3 regions of the Erythrobacter sp. HL-111 genome follow, and region 1 is predicted to be linked to each of the others. Evidence: predicted binding sites of a transcription regulator. Region 1 holds the regulator's gene; each other region holds the start of a gene.
The links. The regulator LexA, encoded in region 1, represses DNA repair genes until DNA is damaged. The targets are predictions, from matches to a motif close to GTTCCNCNCTTGTTCT.
Positions count from the first base shown of each region.

Region 2: the regulator LexA is predicted to act here: its motif matches at 3,626-3,641, upstream of recA (recombinase RecA).
Region 3: the regulator LexA is predicted to act here: its motif matches at 4,967-4,982, upstream of BLU08_RS04830 (UvrD-helicase domain-containing protein).

Region 1 is NZ_LT629743.1:795,844-805,530, forward strand. Features, by position in the region: gene trpE (anthranilate synthase component I) at 1-599, shown strand, start outside; gene BLU08_RS03795 (phosphodiester glycosidase family protein) at 596-1,429, shown strand; gene pip (prolyl aminopeptidase) at 1,426-2,388, shown strand; gene BLU08_RS03805 (aminodeoxychorismate/anthranilate synthase component II) at 2,385-2,999, shown strand; gene trpD (anthranilate phosphoribosyltransferase) at 2,996-3,988, shown strand; gene trpC (indole-3-glycerol phosphate synthase TrpC) at 4,032-4,820, shown strand; gene moaC (cyclic pyranopterin monophosphate synthase MoaC) at 4,893-5,384, shown strand; gene glp (gephyrin-like molybdotransferase Glp) at 5,381-6,583, shown strand; gene lexA (transcriptional repressor LexA) at 6,774-7,472, shown strand; gene BLU08_RS03835 (ComEC/Rec2 family competence protein) at 7,665-9,687, opposite strand, start outside.
Region 2 is NZ_LT629743.1:1,048,089-1,057,775, reverse strand. Features, by position in the region: gene smpB (SsrA-binding protein SmpB) at 1-236, shown strand, start outside; gene BLU08_RS05015 (DUF2062 domain-containing protein) at 477-1,010, shown strand; gene BLU08_RS05010 (response regulator) at 1,093-3,594, shown strand; gene recA (recombinase RecA) at 3,730-4,794, shown strand; gene alaS (alanine--tRNA ligase) at 5,023-7,683, shown strand; gene BLU08_RS04995 (hypothetical protein) at 7,709-7,891, opposite strand; gene BLU08_RS04990 (cation:proton antiporter) at 7,972-9,687, opposite strand, start outside.
Region 3 is NZ_LT629743.1:1,007,020-1,016,706, forward strand. Features, by position in the region: gene BLU08_RS04800 (MFS transporter) at 1-1,191, opposite strand, end outside; gene BLU08_RS04805 (aromatic ring-hydroxylating dioxygenase subunit alpha) at 1,265-2,437, shown strand; gene BLU08_RS04810 (pseudouridine synthase) at 2,455-3,231, shown strand; gene rsmD (16S rRNA (guanine(966)-N(2))-methyltransferase RsmD) at 3,228-3,818, shown strand; gene BLU08_RS15085 (hypothetical protein) at 3,820-4,275, opposite strand; gene BLU08_RS04825 (hypothetical protein) at 4,532-4,819, opposite strand; gene BLU08_RS04830 (UvrD-helicase domain-containing protein) at 4,993-7,299, shown strand; gene arsB (ACR3 family arsenite efflux transporter) at 7,328-8,404, opposite strand; gene BLU08_RS04840 (arsenate reductase ArsC) at 8,401-8,898, opposite strand; gene BLU08_RS04845 (ArsI/CadI family heavy metal resistance metalloenzyme) at 8,909-9,385, opposite strand; gene BLU08_RS04850 (helix-turn-helix transcriptional regulator) at 9,385-9,687, opposite strand, start outside.

The DNA of each region.
Region 1 (9,687 bases):
AAGTCACGATCCGCCCCATCGCCGGGACTCGCCCGCGCGGCGCCACGAGGGCCGAGGACGAGGCGAACGAGGCCGAACTCCTCGCCGATCCCAAGGAATGCGCCGAGCACCTGATGCTGCTCGATCTCGGCCGCAACGATGTCGGCCGGGTCGCGACGCGCGGCAGCGTGACCGTCACCGACAGTTTCACGATCGAGCGTTACAGCCACGTCATGCACATCGTCAGCAACGTCGTGGGCGAACTCGGCGAAGGGCGCGATGCGCTCGACGCGCTGTTCGCGGGTTTTCCGGCGGGCACCGTCTCGGGCGCGCCCAAGATCCGCGCCTGCGAGATCATCGCCTCGCTCGAGCCGGAGACGCGCGGCGCCTATGCCGGGGGCGTCGGATATTTCGCGCCCGACGGATCGGTCGATTCCTGCATCGTGCTGCGGACCGCGGTGGTGAAGGACGCGGTGATGCACGTGCAGGCGGGCGCGGGGATCGTGGCCGATTCCGATCCCGATGCCGAACTCGCCGAATGCCGGGCCAAGGCGGGCGCGCTCTTCGCCGCCGCGCGCGAGGCGGTGCGCCTCGCAAGCGAACCGGGATACGGCCGGTGAAGCGCCTCTTGCCCCTCCTTGCGCCGCTTTGGCTTGTCGCCTGCGAACAACAGCCCGCGGGCGAGCCGGTGGTGCGGACCGAACTCGGCGAGGCTCCCGCAGCGCAGCCGGCGGACGCGGACGCGGCCGAGGCCGAAGCGCCGGAGGTGCCGCAGCCCGCCTCGGCCTGCACCGCCCTCACCTTCGAGGACACGGCCTTCACCCATTGCATCGCGGACCCCGAACGCCACACCATCCGCACCGCCCTCGCCCCTGCCGGCGGCCAGCCCTTCGGCTCGCTCGCCGCCTTCGCCGAAACCGCCGAGGCAGGCAGCATCGCCTTCGCCATGACCGGCGGGGCCTTCGGCGACGACCTGCGCGCGGTCGGCTATTACGTCGAGGACGGCGAACGGTTTTCGGAGCTCGATCGGGCCGATGGCGAGGGCAATTTCTACATGAAACCCAACGGCGTCTTCTTCGGCACCGGCGACGAATGGCGCGCGATGGCGAGCGAGGCCTTCTTCGCGACCATCCGCGACCGCCCGCAATTCGGGACGCAATCGGGTCCGATGCTGGTGACGGGCGGCGAGCTCCACCCCGATTTCGAGGACAACGGCCCCTCGCGCGCCGTCCGCAGCGGGGTCGGCGTGGACAGGCAGGGCCGTGCCCATTTCGTGATCGCCGAGGACGAGGTCAGCTTCGGCCGCATCGCGCGCCTATTTCGCGACGAGCTCGAGACGCCCGAGGCGCTGATGCTCCAGTCGGGCAATTCGGCGCTGTGGGACCCGGCTTCCGGGCGGCTCGACCAGGGGCGGGCTGGGCCGATCCTCGTGGTGGAGGAAAAACCGTGACCCTCGCCTATGAACGCACCCTCTATCCGCCGATCGAGCCCTACGAAACCGGGATGCTCGACGTCGGCGAGGGCCACTCGCTCTATTACGAACGCGTCGGCACGCCCGGCGCGAAACCCGCGGTCTTCCTCCACGGCGGCCCCGGCGGAGGCATGAGCCCGGCCCATCGCCGCCAGTGGGATCCGGACCTCTACGACGTGCTCCTGTTCGACCAGCGCGGCTGCGGCCGCTCGATGCCCTTTGCCGCGATCGAGGCAAACGACACCTGGCGCATCGTCGCCGACATCGAGCGGCTTCGCACGATGTGCGGGCACGACAAATGGCAGGTGCTCGGCGGCAGCTGGGGCGCGACGCTCGCGCTCGCCTATGCCCAGACCCACCCCGACCGGGTCAGCGAAATCGTGCTGCGCGGCGTCTTCCTCGCCCGGCAGAAGGAGAAGCGCTGGCTCTACGCCTACGGGGCGAGCGAGATCATGGCCGAACAATGGGACCGCTTCACCGGGCTCATCCCCGAAGCCGAGCGCGGCGACCTGGTGAAGGCCTATCACGACCGGCTCACCAGCGAGGACGAGGACACCCGCCTCGCCGCGGCGCGCGAATGGTCGCTGTGGGAGGGCACGGTCGCGACCCTGCTCCCGAACGAGGCGCTTCTCGACGAATTCGCCGACCCGGCCAAGGCGGTTCCCTTCGCCCGCATCTGCGCGCGCTTCTTCCTCGAGGACTTCTTCCTCGAAGAAGGCCAGCTCCTCGCGAACATGGACCGCATCCGCCACATCCCCGGCATCATCTTGCAGGGCCGCCACGACATCTGCACCCCGCCAACCAGCGCGTGGGAGGTGAAGAAGGCCTGGCCCGAGGCCGAGCTGTGGATCGTCCACGATGCGGGCCATTCCGCGGGCGAGCCGGGCATCGTGGACGGCCTCGTGCGGGCGACGGACAAGCTGGCAGGCAAGACATGATCCTCGTCATCGACAATTACGACAGCTTCACCTTCAACCTCGTCCATTACCTCATGGAACTGGGCGCGCAGGTGCGGGTGGAGCGCAACGACGCGATTTCGGCTTCCGAAGCGCTGGCCACGGGCGCGAGAGGCTTCCTCATCTCCCCCGGCCCCTGCACGCCGAATGAGGCGGGGGTGAGCCTCGATCTCGTCGCGGCCTGCGCGGACGCGGGAAAGCCGCTGCTCGGCGTGTGCCTCGGCCATCAGGCGATCGGGCAGCATTTCGGCGGGCGCGTCGTGCGCGGCGGGTTGATGCATGGCAAGACATCGCCGGTCACGCATGACGCGACGGGCGTGTTCGCGGGCCTGCCCTCCCCTTTCACCGCGACGCGCTATCACAGCCTCGAAGTGGTCGATGCGCCCGAAATCCTGATCGCCAACGCCCATGCCGAAACGCCGGGCGGCGATCACCTTTCGGTGATGGGCCTGCGCCACGCAGAGCTGCCCATTCACGGCGTCCAGTTCCACCCCGAAAGCATCGCGACCGAGCACGGCCATGCCCTGCTCGCCAATTTCGCGAAGCTCTGCGGGATCGAGACGGCCCTGCCCGAAAAGGTTGTTTCGCGATGAGCCTGCTGCCCGACATTTCCCGCCCCCTGTCCGAAGCCGAGGCCGAGCGCGCCTTCGGCGTCCTGCTCGACGGGGAACCGGACGAGGAGGAGATCGAGCGCTTCCTGATCGATCTTACCGATCGCGGCGAGACCTCCGACGAAATCGCGGGCGCGGCGCGGGCGCTGCGCGCGCGGCTGATCCCGATCGATGCGCCCGAAGACGCGATCGACGTCTGCGGCACGGGCGGCGATGGGCACCATACCCTGAACGTTTCGACCGCGGTCAGCCTGGTCGTCGCGGCCTGCGGGGTGCCCGTGGCGAAACACGGCAACCGCGCGGCCTCGTCCAAGGCGGGGGCGGCGGACACCTTGGAAGCGCTCGGGCTCGACATGGACGCCGCCGGGCGGACCGCGGAAAGGACGCTGGCCGAGATCGGCATCTGCTTTCTCTTCGCCAGGAACCACCACCCGGCGATGGCGCGCATCCAGCCCATCCGGGTGCGGATCGGGCGGCGCACGATCTTCAACCTGATGGGCCCGCTGTCCAACCCCGCGCGCGTCGCGAGCCAGCTCATCGGGATTGCCCGGCCGGCCTACGTGCCGATCTACGCGGGCGCGATGGCACGGCTCGGCACGGGTTGCTCGCTGATCGTCTCGGGCGACGAGGGGCTCGACGAGCTCAGCCTTGCCGGCGGCAACGAGGTCGCGGTCGTGACCGGTCACAGTTTCGAGATGCAGCGCGCTGAGCCCGCCGACGCGGGCCTCCCGCGCGCTCCGATCGAGGCGATCCGCGGCGACGATGCGGCGCACAACGCCGCCGCGCTCAAGGCGCTGCTGATGGGCGCTCCCGGACCCTATCGCGACGCGGTCCTGTTCAACGCCGCCGGCGCGCTGCGCGTGGCGAAGCGGGGCGAGGCGTGGCGCGACCGGATCGCCATGGCCGCCGAAGCGATCGATTCGGGGGCGGCGCGCCGCCTGCTCGAACGCTGGATCGCGCTGGCGGTATGACTTGCCGCCTTTCCAACAGGGCAATGCCGGGAGGCCGAATTTCATGAACAAGCTCGAGGAAATCTGCGCCGCCAAGCGCGAGATCGTCGCCGCCCGCCGGAACGCGATCTCGCTCGGCGAACTCGAAGCCGCGGCCGCGCGCGCCGCGGCCCCGCGCGGGTTCGAGGCGGCCCTGCGCGAAGCGAGCGCCGGGGGCTTCGGCCTCGTCGCGGAAATCAAGCGGGCGAGCCCTTCCAAGGGCCTGATCCGCGAGGATTTCCGCCCCGGCGACCATGCCCGCGACTACGCGGCGGGCGGCGCGGCCTGTCTTTCCGTGCTGACCGATGCGCCCTATTTCCAGGGGCACGAGGACTACCTCGTCGCCGCCCGCAGCGCCTCGAGCCTGCCGGTCCTGCGCAAGGATTTCATGATCGATCCGTGGCAATGCATCGAAGCGCGCGCGATCGGGGCGGATGCGGTGCTCGTGATCGTCGCCGCGCTGGAGGACGCGCAGATGGCCGAGATCGAGGCCGCGGCGCTTGCGCTCGGCATGGACGTGCTGGTCGAAATCCACGACGAGGGCGAACTCGAACGCGCCGCAAAGCACCTCAGCTCCCGCCTGATCGGGATCAACAACCGCGACCTTCGCACCTTCGAGACAAGCCTTGCCGTGACCGAAAGGCTCGCCCCGCTCGCCCCGCAGGGCGCGCTGATCGTCGGCGAAAGCGGCATCGGGTCCCACGCCGATTGCGAGCGGCTGGCGGCGGCGGGCGTGCGTTGCTTCCTCGTCGGGGAAAGCCTGATGCGCGCGCCCGACATCGCAGCGGCGACTCGGGAACTGCTTGGCGGCTGAACGGGCCTGCGACGGCGCGACTGTTCGCGGGGCTGCTCCCATGGCATTGACGGGCGCAAGGGAGCGACACGAATGAGCAAGCTCACACATCTCGGCGAGGACGGCACCGTTCGCATGGTCGATGTCGGCGGCAAGGCCGCGACCGCCCGGCTCGCGGTCGCCTCGGGCCGGATCGCGATGAGCCCCGCGGCCCTCGCCGCCATCCGGGCGGGCGATGCGCCCAAGGGCGACGTGCTGGGCGCCGCGCGCATCGCCGGGATCATGGCGGCCAAGCGCACCGGCGACCTCATCCCGCTGTGCCACCCCTTGGCGCTGGAGGCGGTGAGCCTCGATTTCACCTTCGAGGACAGCCCGCAGGCCGCGGTCCGGGTGACGGCGAGCGCCTCGCTGACGGGCCGGACCGGGGTCGAGATGGAGGCGATGGTGGCAGTCACGATGGCGCTGCTCACGATCTACGACATGGCGAAGTCGATCGACAAGGGGATGGTGATCGGCGAGGTCCGCCTGGTCGAGAAGCGCGGCGGCAAGAGCGGCGACTGGCACGCGCCCGCCGGGAAAGCATGACCGGACCGCTTCCGCTCGAAGACGCGCAGGCCCGGCTGCTCGCCCTCGCCCCGCCCGTGCGCGCCGAGGACGTTGCGATCGAGGATTCCTTCGGCCGGGTGCTCGCCGCCGATCTCTTCGCCGCGCGCAGCCAGCCTGCCGCCGACCTCTCGGCGATGGACGGCTATGCCCTCGCCGCCGATGGAGGCTCCGTTCAGTGGCGCGTGGTGGGCGAGAGCCGCGCCGGACACCCATTCGCCCGCACCCTCGGCTCGGGCGAGGCCATTCGGATCTCGACCGGAGCGCTGATGCCGCAGGGCGCCGACCGGGTCCTGCTCAAGGAGGACGCGCTGGTCGATGACGGGACGGTGCGCTGCGCGCAAATGCCGCCGGCCGGGTCCCACGTGCGGCGGCGCGGCTTCGATTTCGAGCAGGACAGCACGGTCCTTTCCAAGGGAACCGTCCTCGGTCCGGCGCAGATCGCTCTCGCGCTCGCCGCGGGCCATGCGCGCTGCGCCGTGGCCGCGGTGCCGCGCGTGGCGGTGCTCGACAGCGGGGACGAACTCGTGCGCGATCCTGCCGCCTGCGGACCGGGGCAGGTCCCGGCCTCGAACGGGGCGATGCTGGCGGCCCAGCTCGCCCCGCTCGGGGTGCGTGCGATACGGCTCGGCCCGGTGGCGGACACGCTCGAAGCGCTAGCCGCTGCGCTGGAGGAAGCCGAGGATGCCGACATCCTCGTGACGAGCGGCGGCGCATCGGTCGGCGATCACGACCTCGTGCGCCAGGCGCTGGCCGACCGGGGGGCCGCGATCGCGTTCTGGAAGGTCGCGATCAAGCCGGGCAAGCCGCTTCTCGTCGCGACCCGCGCGCGCGGCGACGCCCCGCCGCAGGTCGTCATCGGCCTGCCGGGCAATCCCGTGTCGAGCTTCGTCACGGCTTTTCTCTTCGTCCTGCCGCTGGTTCGCGCGGCGATGGGGGCGACCGCTTCCCTGCCCCGCCCGGTCGCCATGCGTGCGGGCGAGGACCTGCCCGCGGCCGGGGCGCGGCGGACATTCCTGCGCGCGGTCCATGACGGCCGGGTCGTGCGCGAGGCCGGTTCGCAGGATTCGAGCGCTCTCACCGCCCTCGCCGCGGCGAACTGCCTGATCGACCGGTCGGCCGGCGCCGCCCCGCTGCGCGCGGGCGAGGAAGTCATGGTCTTTCCCCTCCACGGCGCCTGAATCGCGCGGGTTTCCGCGGTGGAGCGGCTTGACTTGACGAACCCGGTTGCCTATTCGTTCCTTATTCGTTCACCTTTTCGGTGTTCGACAGTGCCCGCCATGCACCTTTTCGCGGTGCCTCTCGCGGGTGTGCCGTAAAGTCCTGCGTGCGCGGTCCGGCGCGTGCGCTGGCTCCCGTGGGAGAATATCTATGCTGACCGCAAAGCAGCACGAACTGATCCGCTTCATCCAGCAGCGGCTGGAGGAAACCGGCGTCTCGCCCAGTTTCGAGGAAATGAAGGAAGCGCTCGACCTCAAGAGCAAGTCGGGCGTTCACCGGCTGATCTCCGCGCTCGAGGAACGCGGGTTCATCCGCCGCCTGCCCAACCGCGCGCGCGCGCTCGAAGTGATCCGGCAGCCCGAGGATGCGGTGCCCGGCGGGCGCGCCACGCCGGGCCTCGATGCGGCGAATGACGCGGTCGCCTCGGTTTCGCGCACCATGCGCGCCGCGCCCGAACCGGCCAATGACGTGATCGAGATCCCGCTGCACGGCCGGATCGCCGCGGGCGCCCCGATCGAGGCGCTGGAGGGGCAGAACTCGCTGCCCGTGCCTGCCGCCCTGCTCGGCCCGGGCGAACACTACGCGCTCGAGGTGTCGGGGGATTCGATGATCGAGGCCGGCATTTTCGACGGCGATTTCGCCCTGGTGAAACGGACCGACACGGCCCGCGACGGGGAAATCGTCGTGGCGCTGGTGCGCGGCGAGGAAGCGACGCTCAAGTTCCTCCGCAAGGAAGGCGGCGCGATCCGGCTCGACCCGGCCAATGCGGCCTACGAACCGCAGGTCTATCGGCCCGAGGAAGTGCAGGTCCAAGGCAAGCTCGCAGGGCTCCTGCGGCGCTACCACTGATCCGGGGCTGCCGTCTGCCCGGCGATCGCGGCGGGCGGCAGCGCCGAATGCGATGGTGCCGCCCGCGGGCGGTCCGGGGCGAGCGCAGGCCTGCCGCTTCCAGAGGATCGAGGGACATGGCGGCTTCGACATGCGGGGCCGCTTGCGGTCGGATCCGCCTCGCCCGGACCAGTCGCCGGTCCCGCGCGGCCTTCAATCGCGCCAACCGCGCCACCAGCCATGCTCGCCCTGCCCCTCGGCCACGCTGGTGATGCGCCCGCGTTCGAGATCGAGCGCGAGGCCCCCGGTCCGCAGCAGCAGCTTGCGATCCGCCTTCAGCCAGCGCGGCCGACAGGAACGCGGCAGGAAGCGGTCGGCGACGACGATGTCGGATGCGGCGCAGGCTTCGGCGAGCAGGTCCTCCTCGATCCATTCGCGGTTGCGCGCCATCATCAGGGTCCATTCGCGCCCGCCGCGCTCGATCCTGAGCACGCAGAACGCCCGCGAACAGCGTGCCCCCGGCCAGTTCGCGAGCGGGATCGGGTCCGCGGTGACGCTCGCGAGTTCGAGCAGGTTGTCGCGGCTGTATTCCGACCGCGTGTCGCGCAGCGACAGGAGACGCCGGCCGCCCTGCGCGGTCTCGATCGTGATGCCGACGTGCCGCCCCTCGCGGTCGATCAGGACGTCGGGAATGGGAGTGGCAAGCAGCATCGCCGTGGCGATCGCGGCCGGGACCAGTCCCCAAAGGCGGGCTCGCCCCGTCCACAGCGCGAGCCACAATCCCCCGGCGGTAAACAGGAAGATGGTGAGCGGGCCCATCTGCGGCATCAGCTTGACCGCGCCCGGCTGCGCCGCGGTGACATGGGCGATGCCGAGCAGTAGGTCGAGCGAGGCCTGCACCAGCCACCAGACCGGCCCGCCGAGCCCGGCAAGGTCCAGCAGCAGCCCAAGCGCGATCATCGGCATCGACACGAAGGTGACAAGCGGGATCGCGACGACATTGGCGAGCGCCCCGTAGAGCCCGGCCCGGTGGAAGTGATAGAGGACGATCGGCATCAGCGCGATCTCGATCACGAGCCCGGTGACGAACAGCATGACGACGCGCCGCCCGGCATGGCGCCACCACGCCTCCTCGCGCGGGGCGAGGAAGGCGCGCACCGGCCCCGAGGCGGACAGCGCGACGATCGCGAGGACGGCGCAGAAGCTCATCTGGAAGCTCGGCCCGATCACGCTTTCGGGCCACAGCAGCATGACCGCGAAGGCCGCCGCCGCAACCATCCTGAGCGACAGCGCATCGCGCCCCATGGCAAGCGCGACCAGCACCAGGAGGGCGGCGACGCAGCTCCTGACGGTCGGCACCTCCGCCCCGGTCAGCAAGGTGTAACCGATCCCCGCGATCGCCCCGCAGGCCGCGGCCAGCACCGGCAGCCGGACCCTCAGCGCGATCGCGGGGAACAGCGCCAGCACGCGCAGCGCGGCGAGATAGGCCGCGGCGATGACCGCGCTCACGTGCAGGCCGCTGATCGAGAGCAGATGGGTGAGCCCGGCATCGCGCATCGCCTCCTCGTCAGCCCGATCGATCGCGCCGCGATCCCCGCTCGCGAAGGCGGCGGCGATGGTCCCCGCCGAGCCCTCGACCCGCGCCCGGACATGGGCGGACAGCCCACGCTGGACCGGGGCTATGCCGAAACCGCCCGGCGCGGGTTCGACCAGTTCGAGTTCGCCGATCATGCTCCCGGTCGCGGCCAGCCCGCTGAACCAGGCGGTGCGGGCGAAATCATAGGCTCCCGGAAGCATCGGGCTCGCAGGCGGCATCAGGCGGACCCGCATCCGCACCACCGCCCCTTCGGCCAGCGCGCCTTCGCCCGCAGCGGCCTCGACCGGGGCGAGCGCATCGGCCGGGACATTGACCCGGATCTTGCGGCCCTGCCCGGTCGATGCGTCGCGCACCGCGAGGGTCAGCCGGATGCGCCGCTCGGCGGGCTGGTCCTCGCGTTCTAGGACATAGCCCTGGACGCGCTCGATCGAGGGCCGGTCGATCGGCTCGGCCCCGACGATCTCCGAGCGCACCCAGATCACCGCGATGCCCGCCGAAAAGACGAGGCCGACCGCGATCATCGCGCGGCGCAGGTGCCCGCGCCGGTCGGCGATGGCGGACCCGGCGGGCCATACCGCCAGCGCCGTCAGCGCGAGCAGGATCCCGCCGCCGATCGCGCCCATCCACTGCCAGGGGTCC
Region 2 (9,687 bases), 250 kb from region 1:
AACCGCGCCGGCCGCGCAAGCTGCTGCTGCACGCTCGCGAGATCGGTCGCATGTTCGGCGCGGTGGAGCGCAAGGGCATGACGCTGGTCCCGCTCTCGATCTATTTCAACGGGCAGGGCCGGGCGAAGGTCGAACTGGCGCTCGCCAAGGGCAAGCAGGCGCATGACAAGCGCCAGTCGATCAAGGAGCGCGACTGGAAGCGCGACAAGGCCCGCCTGCTGCGTGAGCGCGGCTGAACGCCGGGATCGCGCCGGGCGCGCGCCGCGCGGCCACCCTTTTGCGGGACGTCCGGTTCACCCACTGGTCATGGGCCGCGCGGTACCCATATCGACCGAGATGACACGGCACCCGAACCCCGACGCGGAGCGCTTGCCTTCCCGGCTTTTCGGGCGCAAAGGCCGCGATTGTTCATGATCCGCGATCTCTTCTCGAATTTCCGCTCGAAGACCTGGGCTGCGGACACGATTCGTCGCTACATGCCGACGCGCGAACAGATGGCGAAGAACCGCTGGCTGGCGCCGATCGCCCATCGTTTCCTGTCGCCCGAATTGTGGCGCTTCACCCGCCGCTCGGTCCCGCGCGGGGTGGCGCTCGGGCTGTTCGCGGCCTTCATCATTCCGCTGGGCCAGATCTTCCTCGCCGCCTTCCTTGCGCTGCCCGCGCGCGCCAACGTGCCGCTCGCCGCGCTCGTGACCTTCGTCACCAATCCCTTCACGCTGGCCTTCTGGATCGTGATCGCCAATCGGATCGGCGCATTCATGCTCCGGATCGATGCCGCGACCGCAGGCTATGCGACCGGCCAGATCGAGAACACCTGGTGGCAGGCCTTCGTCGATTTCTCCCAGATGGCCGGGGTGACGGTGGTGGGCTTTCTCGTCCTCGCGATCGTATCGGCCGGACTCGGCTATGTCGTGGCGAGCGCGATCTGGCGCGTCATAGTCGCGCGCAAGCGGGCAAAACGTCTCGCGCTGATGGAAGCGCGTCTCGACCGCAGGCTGAACGCCAACTAGGAAGGCTCCCTGACGGGCGCCCCGGTCGTACCGGCCGGGGCTCGATGCCACTGACGGGCGAGGCAAGGGCGTGCGAGGGGTGATGAGGTCGGCCGAAGCGACAGACGGCAGGGATGAAGGCGCGTTCGGGCCGGGCGCCGTGCTGGTCGCCGCGCTCGCACTCAGCATCGCGGTCGTCTACCTCGCCACTTTCGACGGCATCGTGACCCTCGTCTATGCCGCCGGCACTGCGGCCCTGCTCGCAGGGGCGCTCGCGTTCGAGCGCCTGCGCCGCGAACCCGCCGCCGAGGTGCCCCCCGCGTCCGACTGGACGGTCACCGCCGCCGCGATCGAGGGGCTGGGGGCCGAGGCCGGCGAGGCCGTCGCGATCACCGACCGGGCGAACCGGCTGGTCTGCGCCAACAGCGGCTTCATCGACGCCTTCGGAGGGGACAGCGCGCCGCCCCTCCTGCCGGCCGAGCGGCCCGCGCTCGAGGCGCTGACCCGCCTCGCGCGCGAGGCCTGGCGCGAGGGACACGCGGCGGCCGAGGATCTCTCGATCGCGGCGGACGGGAGCGAGGCGCCGTGGCAGGTCGCGGTCACGCGGGCGGGGCGGGGCGAGGACCATCTCGTTTGGCGCTTTCGCCGGATCGAGGCGGCGAGCGCCGCCTTGCTGGTCGACCTCGACCTCGGCGGGCCGTTCGGCCGGATGCTGAGCCGTGCGGGGATCGAGGCCGCGGTCGTCTCGGCCGACGGGCTGGTGCGCTCGGTCAGCGCGGGCTTTGCCGAGCGCGCGGCGGGCGATGAAAGCGCGACGCTGGTCGGCCAGGACTTCGTCGGCTTCCTGCGCTCGGACGAGCGCGAGCGGATCTTCTTTGCGCGCGAGGGGCGGGGCGGGACGCCGCAGACGCTGATCGACGTGCCGCTCACCGACACCCCGCCCGGCAAGGCGCCGGCGAGCGAGCCGGTCGCGGGCGACACGCTGATGCTGCTGGTCGACAGCGGGGTCGGGGTCGGCAGCAGCTGGGACGGGGCGATGCAGGCGGGCGTGGCGCAGCTCGACGCGCTGCTTTCGCAGCTTCCGCTCGGCCTCGCCATGACCGATCGCGACGGGCGCTTCCTGTTCGGCAACGAGGCGTTCCTGCGGTCGGTCGACCGCGAGGGGCGGGGGCTGCCGTCCTTCCCGACCGACCTCGTCGTGCGCGAGGACAAGGCGGCCTTGTCCGACGCGGTGCGCCGCCACGGGCGCGGCCCCGCGACGAGCGGGGACATGGCGGTGCGGCTCGTCTCCAGCCCCGAGGAACCGGTCTCGATGGGGCTTGCGGGCGTGCGCGGGCTGGGCGAGGCGTCGGTGCTCATCAGCCTCGCCGATTCGACGCAGGAGAACCAGCTGAGGCGCCAGGTCGCGCAGGCCACCAAGATGCAGGCGGTCGGCCAGCTCGCGGGCGGGGTGGCGCATGATTTCAACAACGTGCTGACCGCGATCATCGGGACCTGCGACCTCATGCTGTTGCGGCACACGCCGGGCGACAGCGATTACGACGACATCCAGCAGATCCGTGCCAATTCGAACCGCGCCGCCGCGCTGACCTGGCAATTGCTCGCCTTCTCGCGCCAGCAGACCCTCCGCCCGGAAATCCTGCAACTGCCCGACGTGGTGAGCGAGGTGAGCCCGCTCATCAAGCGGCTGCTGGGCGAGAAGATCACCTACTACGTCCAGCACGATCGCAACCTCGGGCCGGTCCGCGCCGATCCGCAGCAGCTCGGACAGGTCATCATGAACCTCGCGGTCAATGCGCGCGACGCGATCCAGTCCAGCGGTGGGGGTGCCGGGCGCATCTCGCTCCTCACCCGCAGCCTGCAGGCGACCGAGGTGATCAAGCTCGGCAGCGAGGTCCTGCCCGCTGCCGATTACACTGTGCTGATCGTGCAGGACACGGGCGGCGGCATTCCGCCGCACGTGCTGCCCAAGCTGTTCGAGCCCTTCTTCACGACCAAGGAACGGGGCAAGGGCATCGGGCTCGGCCTGTCGACCGCCTACGGCATCGTCAAGCAGTCGGGCGGCTTCATCTTCGCCGACAACTTGCTCGACAAGCAGGGCCGGCCAACCGGCGCGCGCTTCACGATCTATTTCCCGGTGCACCGCGGCGAGGTGCCGAGGAAGCGCGAGCCGCTCGAGCCGGTTACGTCCTCCGACTGGTCCGCGGGCGGGCGCATCCTGCTGGTCGAGGACGAGGACATGGTCCGCGCCGTCGCCGAGCGCGCGCTGGCCCGCGCCGGATACGACGTCACCGCCTGCCCCGGGGGCGAAGAGGGGCTCGAGGCGTTGGGCGCGCAAGGGGAGGCCGAACCCTTCGACCTCGTCGTGAGCGATGTCGTGATGCCCGGCATGGACGGCCCGGCGATGGTTCGCGCGATCCGCGAAAAGCATCCCGATATGCCGGTGCTGTTCATGTCGGGCTATGCCGAGGAACAGCTGCGAAAGGACATCGACATTCCCGACATGCATTTCATCGCCAAGCCGTTCAGCGTCGCGGCGATCTCCGACAAGGTCGCCTCCGTCATGCGGATCGCCCGCAAGGCGCGCGCCGACGCTTCCGGATAGGATCCTTGCGGGGCGGGGGCGAATTTCTTTCGTTCCCTACTTGTTCCATGAGAACAAATGGAATACACGTTCCTTCGTGAAAGGGCTGGTCGAAAACCGGCAGGTCACCCCTAGGCAAGCGAAGGAGTGCGTGCGATGGCTACTCAATTGAAGCTGGTAGAGAAGGAAAAGGACGTGGACCGCCAGAAGGCTCTCGACGCCGCGCTTGCCCAGATCGACCGGGCATTCGGCAAGGGTTCGGCGATGAAGCTGGGCCAGAAGGAAGCGATGCAGGTCGAATCGATCTCGACCGGATCGCTCGGGCTCGACATCGCGCTGGGCGTGGGCGGCCTGCCCAAGGGCCGCGTGATCGAGGTCTACGGCCCGGAAAGCTCGGGCAAGACGACGCTCGCGCTCCACGTCATCGCCGAAGCGCAGAAAGCCGGCGGCACCGCGGCCTTCGTCGATGCGGAGCACGCGCTGGATCCGGTCTATGCCAGGAAGCTCGGCGTCGACATCGACGAACTGATCGTCTCGCAGCCCGACACCGGCGAACAGGCGCTCGAGATCACGGATACGCTGGTGCGGTCGAACGCGATCGACGTGCTGGTGGTCGATTCGGTTGCCGCGCTCGTTCCCCGGGCCGAGATCGAAGGCGAGATGGGCGATTCGCACGTCGGCCTGCAGGCCCGCCTGATGAGCCAGTCGCTGCGCAAGCTGACCGGTTCGATCAACCGCTCGAAATGCATGGTGATCTTCATCAACCAGCTGCGGATGAAGATCGGCGTGATGTACGGCAATCCGGAAACGACGACGGGCGGCAACGCGCTGAAGTTCTACGCCTCGGTCCGCCTCGACATCCGCCGCACCGGCCAGATCAAGGACCGCGACGAGATCATCGGCAACTCGACCCGGGTGAAAGTGGTCAAGAACAAGGTCGCGCCGCCCTTCAAGCAGGTCGAATTCGACATCATGTACGGCGAGGGCATTTCCAAGATCGGCGAGATCCTCGACCTCGGCGTGAAGGCCGGCATCGTCGAGAAGTCGGGAAGCTGGTTCTCCTATGACAGCATCCGCATCGGCCAGGGCCGCGAGAACGCCAAGACCTACCTCAAGGAAAACCCCGAGGTCTGCGACCGGCTCGAAGCCGCGATCCGCGGCAAGACCGACGAGGTCGCCGAGGAAATGATGACGGGTCCGGACGCGGATTCGGAAGACTGACGGGCGGGCGAACGGCCCGCACGAAGGGCCGGGGGCCAGTCACCCGGAACAATTGCGAAACCGGCGCTTGGCCGTGGCCTTTCGATGGCCGCGCGAAGGCGCCGGTTTTCCTTTGTCTCCCGCGGCGGCGGGCCGGGAGGCACGGCGCGGCTTGCCGCCCGGCCCCGCATTGCCTAACTGCCGGTTCATGCAAACGCCTGTCCGCAGCCTCACGCGAAACGAACGCCCATGACGTCGACCAATGACATCCGCCGCTCCTTCCTCGATTATTTCGGCAAGGCCGGACACGCACAGGTGCAGAGCGCCCCGCTCGTCCCCTACAACGATCCGACGCTCATGTTCGTCAACGCGGGGATGGTGCCGTTCAAGAACGTCTTCACCGGGCTCGAAACGCCGCCCGGGCCGCGCGCGACCTCGGCCCAGAAATGCGTGCGCGCGGGGGGCAAGCACAATGACCTCGACAATGTCGGCTACACCGCGCGGCACCACACCTTCTTCGAGATGCTCGGCAACTTTTCCTTCGGCGACTATTTCAAGGCCGAAGCGATCGAGCACGCCTGGACCTTGCTCACCCGGGAATGGGGCCTGCCGGCGGAAAGGCTGACGGCGACCGTCTACCACGACGACGACGAGGCCTTCGATCTCTGGCGGAAGATTTCCGGCCTGCCCGAAGAGCGCATCATCCGCATCGCGACGGCCGACAATTTCTGGTCGATGGGCGAAACCGGGCCGTGCGGGCCGTGTTCGGAAATCTTCTACGACCATGGCGAGCACATCCCCGGCGGCCCTCCCGGCAGCCCGGACGAGGACGGCGATCGCTTCGTCGAGATCTGGAATCTCGTCTTCATGCAGTTCGACCAGCAGGCCGACGGCACGCGCCGCGACCTGCCGAGCCCCTCGATCGACACCGGGATGGGGATCGAACGCATCGCCGCAGTGCTCCAGGGCGTGCACGACAATTACGACACCGACACCTTCAAGGCGCTGATCGCGGCCTCGGAAAACCTCACCGGCATGGCCGCCGCGGGCGAGCACGCGAGCAGCCACCGCGTCATCGCCGACCACCTGCGCTCGACCTCCTTCCTGATGGCGGACGGGGTGCTGCCCTCGAACGAGGGGCGCGGCTATGTCCTGCGCCGGATCATGCGCCGCGCCATGCGCCATGCCCACCTCCTCGGTGCCGAGCAGCCGCTGATGCACCGGCTCGTCGGGCATCTCGTGACCGAGATGGGGCAGGCCTATCCCGAACTCGTGCGCGGCCAGGCCCTGATCGAGGAGGTGCTGCTGCGCGAGGAGACTCAGTTCAGGAAAACGCTGGAGAAGGGCCTCAAGCTGCTCGACGAGGCGACCGCCGACCTGTCCGAGGGCGGCGAGCTCGACGGGGAGACCGCGTTCAGGCTCTACGACACCTACGGCTTTCCCTTCGACCTCACCCGGGACGCCCTGCGCGCCCGCGGGCTCGGCGTGGACCAGGCCGGCTTCGACGAGGCCATGGACCGCCAGAAAGCGGCCGCGCGCGCGGCGTGGAAGGGTTCGGGCGAAGCGGCTTCGGGTGAGGTCTGGTTCGACATCGCCGAACGCGAAGGTGCCAGCGAGTTCACCGGCTACGCCGCGACTTCGGGCGAGGGCCGCGTGGTCGCGATCCTCAGGGACGGGAAGGAGGTCGATACGGCCGAGGTGGGCGAGGAAGTGGTCATCCTCACCAACCAGACCCCGTTCTACGGCGAAAGCGGCGGGCAGAGCGGCGACACCGGCACGATCACCACCCCGGCAGGCCTGCGCGCGGTGGTCACCGACACCTCGAAGCCGCTCGGCCGGCTCCACGCGCATCACGCCCGGATCGAGGCGGGCAAGGTCGCGGTGGGCGACACCGTCCAGCTCGATGTCGATGCCGAGCGCCGCACGCGGATCCGCGCCAACCATTCCGCCACCCATCTCGTCCACGCCGCGCTGCGCAACCGGCTCGGCGGGCACGTCACGCAGAAGGGTTCGCTGGTGGCGGAGGACCGGCTGCGCTTCGATTTCTCGCATCCGTCCGCGCTGACCGACGCGGACATCGCCGCGATCGAGGCCGAGGTCAACGCCGAGATCCGCGCGAACGAGATCGTCACCACCCGCCTGATGAGCCCCGACGAGGCGGTCGAGGCAGGCGCGCTGGCGCTGTTCGGGGAAAAATACGGCGAGGAAGTGCGCGTGCTCGCGATGGGTCGGGCGGGGGCGGAAGGGCGCAATTACTCGGTCGAATTGTGCGGCGGCACCCATGTCGAGGCGACGGGCGATATCGGCCTGTTCCGGATCGTTTCGGAAAGCGCGGTGTCTTCGGGCGTGCGCCGGATCGAGGCGCTGACCGGGGAGGCCGCGCGTCAGTGGCTGGTCGGGCGCGAGGAAGCGCTCAAGGCCGCGGCGAGCGCGATCCGCGCGACGCCCGAGGACGTGCCCGCGCGCGTCGCCGCGCTGCTCGAGGAGCGCAAGCGGCTCGAAAAGGAACTGGCCGAAGCGAAGAAGGCGCTTGCGCTCGGCGGGGGCGGCGGGCCTGCGGCGGCGGGCGGTCCGGCGCAGGAAACGGTCGCCGGGGTGAGCTTCACCGGCCAGGTGCTCGAAGGGCTCGATCCCAGGGAACTGCGCCCGCTGCTCGACGAGGCGAAGACGCGGCTCGGTTCGGGCGTGGCGACGATCGTCGCGGTCAACGACGGCAAGGCGAGCATTGCCGCGGCTGTCACGGACGACCTGACGGAGCGTTTTTCCGCGGTCGATCTCGTGCGTGCTGGCGTCGTGGCGCTGGGCGGGAAGGGCGGCGGCGGGCGGCCCGACATGGCGCAGGGCGGCGGCCCCGACGGCGCGAAGGCCGACGAGGCGATCGCGGCGGTGAAGCAGGTGCTCGCCGGCTAGGCCGGCCTGCGCCCGGGGGCGGTCCTTACTTGCTGGGCCGCTTGTTCGTCACCGGCCGGCTGCCCTGTGCGACATCGTCGCCCTCGGTATCGCCGGGGGCGCCGCGGCCCGAGCCGGGGGCCTTGTTCTTGAGCGGGTCCTTGACGTTCTGCGGCTTGAACTTCTCGTCGTTCGGAATCGGCTTGGTGGGGTCTGTGTCCTTGCCCATGATCTTTTCTCCTTGCCCCACCAATGCCCGGGCGAGGGGAAAAGATCCCCGAATTTCCGTAAGTTGGGCGCGAGGTTCGATCAGGCGTCGGCACCGGCGGCAAGGCCGGGCGAGGAGCTCGGCGTGGTCCGCAGCGCGGGCTTTCGGGAAAGGCCGCCCTCGCGCTCGATCCGTTCGCGGAACTCGTCGCGCTTTTCGTGGATCGAGGCGATCACCGGGCCCATCGCGACCCCGATATCGACCAGCACGGCCTCCGAGAGTTGAAGCGAGCTTTCGAGGTTTTCCGGGACCGCGTGGCTCGCGCCGGAACGGTAGAGCGCCGCGGCATGTTCGCTGTCGCGCGCCCGGGCGACGATCAGGAGGTCGGGATATTCGCCGCGCAGCTTGGCCACGAGCCGCTGGGCGAGCACCGGCTCGTCCATGGTGAGGACCACCGCGGGCGCGTGCTCGACCCCGAGCCGCGCGAGCGCATCGCCGCGCCCCGCATCGCCGAACACCGCGCGGTAGCCCTCGCGCCGGGCGCGCGAGATCAGATCGGGGTCCGAATCGAGCATGACATAGGCCTTACCGTGCCGCGTCATCATGTCCGCGATCAGCCGCCCGACGCGTCCGCCGCCGATGATGATCGTGTGCGGCTCGTCCTCGCCGTCGCTCTCGAGCACTTCCTGCACGCCGTCGACCCGCCGGGCGACGACCCGTCCGAGCTTGGCGAGAAGCGGGGTGATCGTAAGGCCGATCGCGGTGACGATCTGCCAGAACTGCGCCGTCTCGGGATCGATCACCAGCGCGCTGGTCGCGGCGGCGAGGACGATCAGCGTCGTCTCGGACGGAGAGGCCATCAGCACCCCGGTTTCGGTCGCCGTGCTGCGCCGCGCGCCCATCAGGCGCAGCAGGACGCCGGTGACGATCGCCTTGAACACGAGCACGGCGACAACCGCACCCATGATCGTGCCGAGATCGCTCCAGATCGCCATGAGGTCGATGCTCATGCCGATGGTGATGAGGAAGACGCCGAGCGCAAGGCCCTTGAACGGCTCCATGATGCTCTCGACCTCGCCGTGGTATTCGGTTTCGGCGATCAAAAGCCCCGCGATCAGCGCGCCGACGATGGGCGACAGGCCGACGGCGGAGGTGGCGAGGCTCGCCCCGATCACCACCAGCAGCGAGGCGGCGAGGAACAGTTCCGGGCTCTTGGTCCGCGCGGCCTGCGAGAAAAGGTGGGGGAGCGCGACCCGGCCGAGCACCAGCAACATCCCGATCACCAGCGCGCCCTGCCACAAGGTGTCGGTGATGGCGCTCCAGCCGCCTTCCGCATTGGGGGCGAGTGCGCCGAGGATAAAGATGATCGGCACGATCATGATGTCCTCGAACAGCAGCATCGAAAGCGCCGCGCGCCCGACCGGCGAGCTCGTTCCCGAGATCGGCAGCACGATCGCGGTCGAGGAGAAGGCGAGCGCAAAGCCGAGCGCTATCGCGGCGGTCGTATCCATTTCGCTCGCATAACCGAAGAACAGCGCGGAAGTGGTGCCGATGATGAGCAGTTCGAGGCTGCCGAGGCCGAAGACCAGCTTGCGGAGCTGCCACAGGCGGTTGAAGCTCAATTCCAGCCCGATCGCGAACAGCAGCAGGATGATCCCGAAATCCGCGAAGGGGGCCAATCGTTCGGAATCGGATATCGTGACGTGTCTGAGCCAGGGGACGTCCTCGACCAGCATCCCGAGGCCGTAGGGCCCGACGAGGATCCCGATCAGGATGAAGCCGATGATCGGCGTGACGCGAAAGCGGGCGAAGACCGG
Region 3 (9,687 bases), 210 kb from region 1:
GCCGATCCAGTCGATCAGCGCGCCCGCGGTCGTTCCGGTCAGCAGCCGCCCGACAATGCTCGCCCCCGCGCTGATCAGGGCATATTGCGCGGCGGTGAAACGCAGGTCGCACAACGCCGAGAAATAGGCGACCACCACCACCCCGCCATAGCCGCTGGCGAAATTCTCGAACCCGATCGCGGCCGCCATGCCGAGATTGGAATCGCCCGCAGCGGCCAGCGCGGCAAAGCTGACATTGGAAACCGCCATCAGGATGAGCGCGATCAGCACCGATTTCTTGAGCCCGAGGCGGGCATAGATGATCCCGCCCACGAACACGCCGATGATGAGCGCCCAGAATCCGACCCCGACATCGTAGATCGCGATCTCGTCGTTGCTGAAGCCGAGATCCTCGAACAGCAGGCGGAAGGTGAGGTTCGCAAGCGTGTCGCCGATCTTGTGGACGAGGATGAACAGCAGGACCAGCCAGGCGCCGTTGCGACGGAAGAACTCGGAGAAGGGATCCGCGATCGCGCGGGCCATCTCGACCAGGCTGCGCCGCTCGGCCTGCTTCTGGTGGCGCGCGGGCTCGCCCAGGATCAGGGCGGTCAGCATGGCCGGCAGCGCAAAGATCGAACACACCGCATAGGCCACCGTCCAGTCGCTGCGTGCGGCGACCACCAGCGCAAGACCGCCCGCGCCGGCCGCGCCGATGCGCCAGCCATACTGGCTCATCCCCGAACCCGTGCCGAGCTGGTAGGGCTTGAGCGTCTCGATCCGGTAGGCGTCGATGATGATGTCGAACGTCGCGCCCGCCGTCCCGAGCATGACGGCCGAGACAGCAACCCAGACGATGTCCTGCCGCGGGTCGGCGACGGCGAGATTGATCGTCGCCGCGATGGCGAGGAAGCCGATCACGATCATCCAGCTCACCCGCTGGCCCAGCCGGCCGATCACCGGAAGCGTGACCGCATCGATCACCCACGCCCACAGGAATTTCACGTTGTAGACGAGAAAGGCGAGCGTGAAGGCGGTGACGGTCGCTTTCTCGATCCCCTCCTGCGCCAGCCGCGTCGTCAGCGTCGCGGCCAGCAGCGCGAAGGGAAAGCCCGACGAAACGCCGAGAAAGAACGCGGCGAGCGATTCCTTTTCCAGATAGGGCCGGAACGAGCCCCACAGGTCCCGCTTCGGGGTCACCCCAGCCTCAGCCATTCGCTCGCATCCTTGTCGTGATCCCCATATTGCTGCACCATTAGGGGTAGAGAGAGGAAATAGGAACGCCGCCATGAACACCGGCACAACCGCATCAACAGATTCGCCGCCGCACCATCGGCCCACCGCAGGCCAGCTCGCGCTCGCCGAGGCGATCCGGCACGGCGCGGGGCGCGCGGCCGCGGGGATCGCCACGGTCCCGGCGAGCAATTACACGAGCGCAGAGCACTTCGCGCGCGAAAAGGCCGCGCTGTTCGACCGGATGCCGCAGGTGCTGTGCCCATCGGCGCTGCTGCCCGATCCCGGCATGGCCGTGCCGCACGATGCGACCGGGCGTCCGCTGCTCGTCACCCGCGACGGCGAGGGCCGCGCCCACGTCTTCCTCAATGTCTGCCGCCATCGCGGCACGCGGCTGGTCGAAGGCGAGGAGGCGGTCTGCGCGAAGCGCCTCGTGTGCCCCTATCACGCCTGGACCTACCGGCTCGACGGCAAGCTTCTCGCGCTGCCGCGGCCGGAGACCTTCCCCGGCCTCGACAAGTCGCAATACGGCCTCGTCGAATTGCCGAGCATCGAGGCGGGCGGCCTCATCTGGTTCGCGCCGCGCGAAGGCGCGGATTTTTCCGATGCCCGAAACCTCGGAGCCGATTTCGCGGCGCTGGGAATGCCCGAGGCGCACCTGTTCCGCCGCAAGATGCACGAGGTGAAGGGCAACTGGAAGCTCATCATGGATGCCTTCCTCGAAAGCTATCACGTCACCCGCCTCCACGCGAAGACGATCGGGCCGTTCTTCAAGGACGGGATCACGGCGGGCGATCAGGTCGGCCCGCACCAGCGTTCCGCGGTGGGGCGGCTCGAGGAGATGGAGAAGATCGACCTCACCGACATGGCGCAATTGCGGCGCGTCGTGACCTTCGCCTATCAATTGATGCCTGCCACGATCATCGTCCCCAGCCCCGATTACGTGAACGTCATGGTACTGATGCCGCAGGCCCACGATCTCACCCTGGTCGAGGACTTCATGCTCATCCCCGAAGAACCGAAGAGCGACAAGGCGCGCAATCACTGGGAGCGCAGCTGGGCGCTGCTCGACGGCGGGGTCTTCGCCAGCGAGGATTTCCGCGCCGCCGAACTGGGCCAGCAGGGGCTCGCATCGGGCGCGGTGCCGCATCTGACGCTCGGCACGCTCGAAGGCGGGATCGTGCGCTTCGACGAACTGGTGCGGGACGCCTTGCGGGCCGCCAACTGAGCGCCTAGGCGCGCGCCATGCCCACCAAGCCGCCCCGCCACGACGACCGCCCCGAAGGGGACCGGATCGCGAAACTGCTCGCCCGCGCCGGGGTTGCCAGCCGCCGCGAGGTCGAACGGATGATCGCCGAAGGGCGCGTCGCGCTCGATGGCAAGCCGGTGGAAAGCCCCGCGACCTTCCTCACCAGCCTGCGGGGCGTCGCCGTCGATGGAAAGCCGGTCGCCGCGCCCGAGGAGACGCAGCTTTTCGCGTTTCACAAGCCGACCGGCCTCATCACGGCGGAGCGCGATCCGGGGGGCCGCTCGACGATCTACGATGCGCTGGTCAACGCCCTGCCCAGCGACGCGCCGCGGGTGATGCCGGTGGGCAGGCTCGACATCAACACCGAGGGCCTGCTGCTGCTCACCAATGACGGGGAACTCAAGCGGCGGATGGAACTGCCTTCTTCCGCCGTGCCGCGCACCTACCGCGCCCGCGCCTTCGGCGACGTGTCGCAGGCGCAGCTCGACGATCTCATCGAAGGGGTGGAGATCGAAGGCGTGCGCTACGGCTCGATCGACGCCAATCTCGAACGCGGGTCGGGCCGCAACATCTGGATCGAGATGACCATCACCGAGGGCAAGAACCGCGAGGTGCGCCGGGTGCTCGAATGGCTCGGGCTCAAGGTCAACCGCCTGATCCGCACCGCCTATGGCCCCTTCGAACTCGGCGACCTGCCGCGGGGACAGGCCGCGCGCATCCGCAAGCAGGATCTCGGCCGTTTCATGAGCACCCTGAAGAAGGGCGAGCGGTGAGGATCATCGCCGGGGAATGGCGCGGGCGGCGGATCGAGGCGCCGAAGGGCGAGGCGACCCGCCCCACCGCCGACCGCACGCGCGAGACCTTGTTCAACATGCTGACGAGCCGGCTCGGCAGTTTCGAGGGGTTGCGGGCCGCGGACCTCTTCGCCGGCAGCGGCGCGCTGGGGCTGGAGGCGCTTTCGCGCGGGGCGGCGCATTGCCTGTTCGTCGAGCAGGACCGCGCCGCGCTGAGTGCGATCCGGGCGAACATAAGGGCGCTCGATGCGGGCGCCCGCGCGAGCGTGGAGGCGGGATCGGTCATGGGCCTGCGGGCGGCGCGCGAACCGCTCGACCTCGTGCTCGCCGATCCGCCCTATGGCACCGGCGCGGGCAGCGTCGCGCTCGACCGGATGCTGCGCCTCGGCTGGATCGGCGAGGCGACGTGGATCGCGCTCGAGACCGGCAAGGCCGAGGAGGTCGCGGTCAAGGGCCTCGAGGTCGAAACCGAACGCCGCATCGGCAAGGGCAAGGGCAAGCTCACGCTGCTGCGTCCCGCTTCCCCGAATGGAGCCCCCGCCGATCCGGGATCGGGTCCGGCCTAGGTCAGCCGTCCGAGGGCGGGTTCGCCATCCGCTGCTCGAGCACCTTCCACGAGGCTTCCTGGCGGTCGGCGCCCATCCGGGTGATGGCGATCTTGTCCTCGTCGCGCAGGCGCCAGAAGATCTCCTGCCGTTCGGGGGTGAGGCTCCAGTAGTAGCTCTTCGTGTCTTCGGGCCAGGCGTCGTAGGCGCTCTGCCGCTCGGCGGGCCAGGCGTCCCGCTGGGCCTGCTCGTCCGGCGTCAGTTCCCGCATCGTGCCGGGATCCGTGCGATCGGTCGGCATGGTGTCGGGCCTCGTCGGCTCGGGCGGCATGGTGTCGGGCCTCGTCGGCTGCGGCGGCGTGGTATCGGGCCTTGTCGGCTGGGGCGGCATCGTGTCCTGCGCGCTCGCCGGGGCAAAGGCGACGACCGCCACCGTCGCCGCGGCGACACCGTAAAGCCAGATATGTGATTTCCGCATGGGATTCTCCTTCGTTTCCAGACCCTCGCGTGCTCGAACGCGGACTTCCTTGCGGCCCGGTGGGCGCATCCCCTCGCCCCCGGGCAGCGCCACCATGGGCCAGCAGGTCCGGCCTGCGAACCCGCGCGCCCTGCCCTGCGTCCCGAAGCAGGCACGACCCGCCGGGAGGCGTGGGCGCACCGGGACGGACCGATGGCGCGCACGAAAAAGGGCGACCGAAGGCCGCCCTTTCATCGTGCCGATGTGCCTGTTCGCCTCAGCCGCGACGATCTTCCGGAAAGTCCCTCGCCGGGTAGTCGCCCCAATCGAGGCCCGCGGCGCGCGGCTGGATGCAGGAATCCTGCGATTCGCTCATGCAGACTTCGTATTCCTCGCCCTCGACGCGGACCTTGATGGCCTTGCCTTCGTCGTTGCGCTCGACGATTTCGGGCGACTTCGCCTTCCAGTCCGCGTCCTGCGACTGCCCGTCATCCTGGGCAGCGGCGGGCATGGCGATCCCGGCGGAAAGGACGGCGGCGGCGGTGATTGCTAGAAAATTCCTCATGATATCAGCTCCTCCATGTCGTTTGCTTGCACCTGATCAATGGGATGCCGGGGCGTGAGGTTCCGAATTTTCCGGGTTCCACCGTCCGTCGCCCCTGCCGAAGCAATGGTCGAAAACCGTCCCTCGCGGGTTGCGGGAACCGGCTGCGTTCCCTACCTGTTCGCGGGGATATCATGACCGACCGCAGCCCCCTCCCCGCCTCCGCGCAAGGCGAAGTTCCGCCCTATGCCGCGCGGCTCAACCCGCCGCAGCGCGAGGCGGTGCTGACCACCGAGGGGCCGGTGCTGATGCTCGCCGGGGCCGGCACGGGCAAGACCGCCGCGCTCACCGCCCGGCTCGCCCACCTGGTGGCGACGCGGCGCGCCTATCCCTCGCAGATCCTCTGCGTCACCTTCACCAACAAGGCCGCGCGCGAAATGCGCGAGCGTGTCGGGGCGCTGCTCGGCCAGGGCGCGGAAGGGATGCCGTGGCTCGGCACCTTCCATTCGGTCTGCGCCAAGATGCTGCGCCGCCATGCGGAACTGGCGGGGCTCGAGGCGAACTACACGATCATCGACACCGACGATCAGCTGCGACTGCTGAAGCAGCTCATCGCCGACAGCGACCTCGACGAGAAACGCTGGCCCGCGCGCCAGCTCGCCGGCCTCATCGACCGCTGGAAGAACCGCGGGCTCAACCCCGAGGATCTTGATCCGGCCGAAAGCGAAGCCTATGCCAATGGTCGCGGACAGGCGCTCTACCGTGCCTACCAGGACCGGCTGAAGGCGCTCAACGCCTGCGATTTCGGCGACCTGATGCTGCACGTGCTCAACATCTTCCGGGCCCGCCACGACGTGCTGGCCGAATACCAGCAGCGCTTCCGCTACATCCTTGTCGACGAATACCAGGACACGAACGCGGTCCAGTATCTCTGGCTACGCCTGCTCGCGCAGGAACATAAGAACATCTGCGTGGTGGGCGACGACGACCAGTCGATCTATTCCTGGCGCGGGGCGGAAGTGGCGAACATCCTGCGCTTCGAGAAGGATTTTCCCGGCGCCCACGTGATAAAGCTCGAACAGAACTACCGTTCGACCCCGCACATCCTCGGCGCCGCCTCGGGCCTTATCCGCGCCAATTCGCAGCGCCACGACAAGACCTTGTGGACCGAGGCGAACGGGGGCGAGAAGGTCCGCGTCATCGGCGTGTGGGACGCGCCCGAGGAAGCGCGCCGCGTCGGGGAGGAGATCGAACGGCTCGAGGGCGAAGGCGCGCCGCTGGACCAGGTCGCGATCCTCGTGCGCGCGCAGTACCAGACCCGCGAATTCGAGGACCGTTTCATCCAGATCGGGGTCAATTACCGGATCATCGGCGGTTTCCGCTTCTACGAACGCGCCGAGATCCGCGATGCGCTCGCCTACCTGCGCGTCATCGCCCAGCCGCAGGACGATCTCGCCTTCGAACGCATCTACAACCAGCCCAGGCGCGGGCTGGGCGCGAAGACGCTGGAGAAGATGCACCAGCACGCGCGGCGCGTGGGCCTGCCGCTGGCCGCCGCCTCGCTGCAACTGGCGGACAGCGACGAATTGCCGAAACGCGCCGCGAACACGATCGGCGCGCTGCTGAGGCAATTCCTGAGCTGGCGCGCGGCGGCGGAGGAGATGACGCCGGCCGACCTGCTGCGCCTCGTGCTCGAGGAATCGGGCTACAACGCCATGCTCGCCGCCGACCGCTCGGCCGAAAGCGCGGGGCGCGCGGAAAACCTCACCGAACTCGCCCGCGCGATGGAGGAATACGAGACGCTGGGCGATTTCCTCGAGCACGTCAGCCTTGTCATGGACACCGACGGGCGCGAGGACGAGGAAACGGTGACGATCATGACGATCCACGCGGCCAAGGGGCTCGAATTCGACCACGTGTTCTGCGTCGGCTGGGAGGAAGGCGTGTTCCCCTCGCAGCGCGCGCTCGACGAAGGGGGGCTCGCCAGCCTCGAAGAGGAGCGCCGCCTCGCCTATGTCGCGATCACCCGCGCGCGGCGGCGCTGCATGATCCTGCACGCCGCCAATCGCCGCATCTACGGCCAGTGGACGAGCTCCATCCCCTCGCGCTTCATCGAGGAACTGCCCGAAGAGCACATCGAGCAGGAAACGACGCTCACCGGCGGCGCCTCGCTGTGGCGGGCGAACTGGTCGGAGAACGAGGACCCCTTCGCCCACGTCGCCCGCGACCGCCCCGAACGCGCCCAGGCCCGCGGCCCCGGCTGGCAGCGCGCGATCGCGAGCGGATACGAGACGAAGCAGCAGCGCATCCGCGAGAGCGGTCGCTCCGCGGCGAGCTTTGCCGGGCAGGCGCGTTCCGACATCGCGATCGGCGCGATCGTCCGCCACGACAAGTTCGGTACGGGCTGCGTGATCGACCAGGAAGGCAACAAGCTGACGATCAATTTCGCGGACGCTGGCGAAAAGCGCGTCATCGACAGCTTCGTGACGGTGGTGGACTAGGCCGGAGCGGCCCGATCCCCGGCCGGGGTCAGCCGTCGCCGGGCGCGAAGCTGCCGCGCGTGCGATTGGCGATCGCCACCAGCGAGAGCATCACCGGCACCTCCACCAGCACGCCGACCACGGTGGCAAGCGCGGCCCCGCTGCCCAGCCCGAACAGGCCGATGGCGACCGCCACCGCCAACTCGAAGAAATTCGACGTTCCGATAAGCGCGCACGGGGCCGCGATGGCGTGCGGCACGTTCCACGCCTTGGCCCAGCCATAGGCGATGAAGAAGATCCCGTAGCTCTGCACGATGATCGGCACCGCGATCAGCACCACCAGCAGCGGGCGCGCGACGATGGTTTCGGCCTGGAAACCGAACAACAGCAGCACGGTCGCCAGCAGGCCGATCACCGAGAGCGGCTTCATTCGCCCGGTGAAATCCGCCACGGCGCGCTCGTCCCCCGCGTGCGAGGCGAGCAGGCGGCGACGCACGAAGGCCCCGGCGGCAAGCGGCACGACCACGTAGAGCGCGACCGAAAGCAGCAGCGTCTCCCACGGCACGGCGATGTCGGTCACGCCCAGCAGCAGCGCGACGATCGGCGCGAAGGCGACGATCATGATGAGATCGTTCGCCGCCACCTGCACCAGCGTGTAGGCGGGGTCGCCCCTGGTCAGCTGCGACCAGACGAACACCATCGCGGTGCAGGGTGCAGCGCCCAGCAGGATCAGGCCGGCGATGTATTGCTGCGCGTCGGCGGGCGCGATCAGGTCGGCGAAGACCACCTCGAAGAACAGCACGCCCAGCGCCGCCATCGTGAACGGCTTGACCAGCCAGTTGACCGCGAGAGTGATGATCAGCCCCTTGGGCTTGTCGCCCGCCCTGCGAACCGCGCCGAAATCGACCGCGACCATCATCGGGAAGATCATCGCCCAGATCAGCACCGCGACCACGAGGTTGACCGAGGCATATTCGAGGGCGGCCAGCGCCGCGAAGAGTTCCGGGGCGGCATTGCCCAGGCCGACTCCCCCCAGGATCGCGGCGGCGACCCAGACGCTCAGCCACTTTTCGAACAGGCCCAGCCCCGCGGCTGCAGGCTCGATGTCGGCGGTTGCGGTGGTCATGCCTCTTCGGCCTCCCCTTTGACAGGCGCGCCGATCCGCTGCAATTCGACGCGCAGGGCCTCGTGCGACAAACTGTCGAGCGGCAGCGCGACAAATCCGTCGATGCGGCGTTTCAACCGCTCGAAGGCCTGTTCGAACGCGGCTTTCTTGTCACTGTCGCTGCCGTCGACCGCGGCGGGGTCGGGAATGCCCCAATGCGCCGAGATCGGGCGACCGGGCCAGACCGGGCAGCTTTCGGCGGCCGCGCTGTCGCAGACGGTGATGATCAGATCAAACGCAGGGCCGTCGGCAAAAGTGTTCCAGCTCTTGGAGCTGAACCCCTCCGCCGGATAACCGTGCGCGGCGAGGGTCTTGAGCGCCCACGGATTGACCTTTCCGGTTGGCTGGCTTCCGGCACTGTAAGCGGCGAAGCGCCCTGCGCCGTCATGGTTCAGAATCGCTTCGGCGAGGATCGAGCGGGCCGAATTGCCCGTGCACAGGAACAGGACGTTCATCGTCTCAGCCTCAGCAGCAGGTGGCGGCGCGAGCGGTGGCCGGCGCTTGAGGCACGCAGCAAGCGCCAGTCGCCGCATCGGCGTTGGCAAGCTGTTCGAGATCGGGGCTCCCGCCATATGTGGTGCTGCCCCCATTGGTGAGGAAGGCTTCCCAAACCACGCCGTCAGGGTCGGCGATCCAGCTCTTCTTCGACTTGGCGTAGCAGCAGGTGGTGGCGCCTTCCTCCAGCACGGGTCGGTCGGCGGCTTCGAGCCGGGCATAGACCTCGCTCAGTTCGCCTTCCTCCTCGACCTGCAAGCCGACATGCTCGATGCCCTTGGCGGCACCCTCGCGCATCGAGATCGCGAAGTTGATGCGCGGATCCTCCAGCATCCACTTGGCGTAGTCGGGCTTCACCACGCTGGGCTCGGCACCGAACAGGTGCGTGTAGAAAGCGATCGAGACATCGAGATCGGTCACGCCGACATGCATGTGGAAGCGTTTCATCAGGCACTCTTTCGGTTGGAGGAAGGTTCGCAAGGCGCAGCATCGTCGCAGGTGGCGCCGCCGCAGCAGTTCTCGGTCAGATAGCCCATCAGCGCGTTCATCGCGCCATAGTCCGCCGAATAGATGATCGAACGGCTTTCACGCCGCTGGGTCACCAGCCCCGCATTGGCGAGCTGGGCGAGGTGGAAGCTCATCGAGGACGGCGGCACGCCGACACGCTCGGCGAGGATGCCGGCCGGGATGCCTTCGGCACCGGCTTGCACGAGCAGGCGATAGGCAGCCAGGCGGTGTTCCTGCGCGAG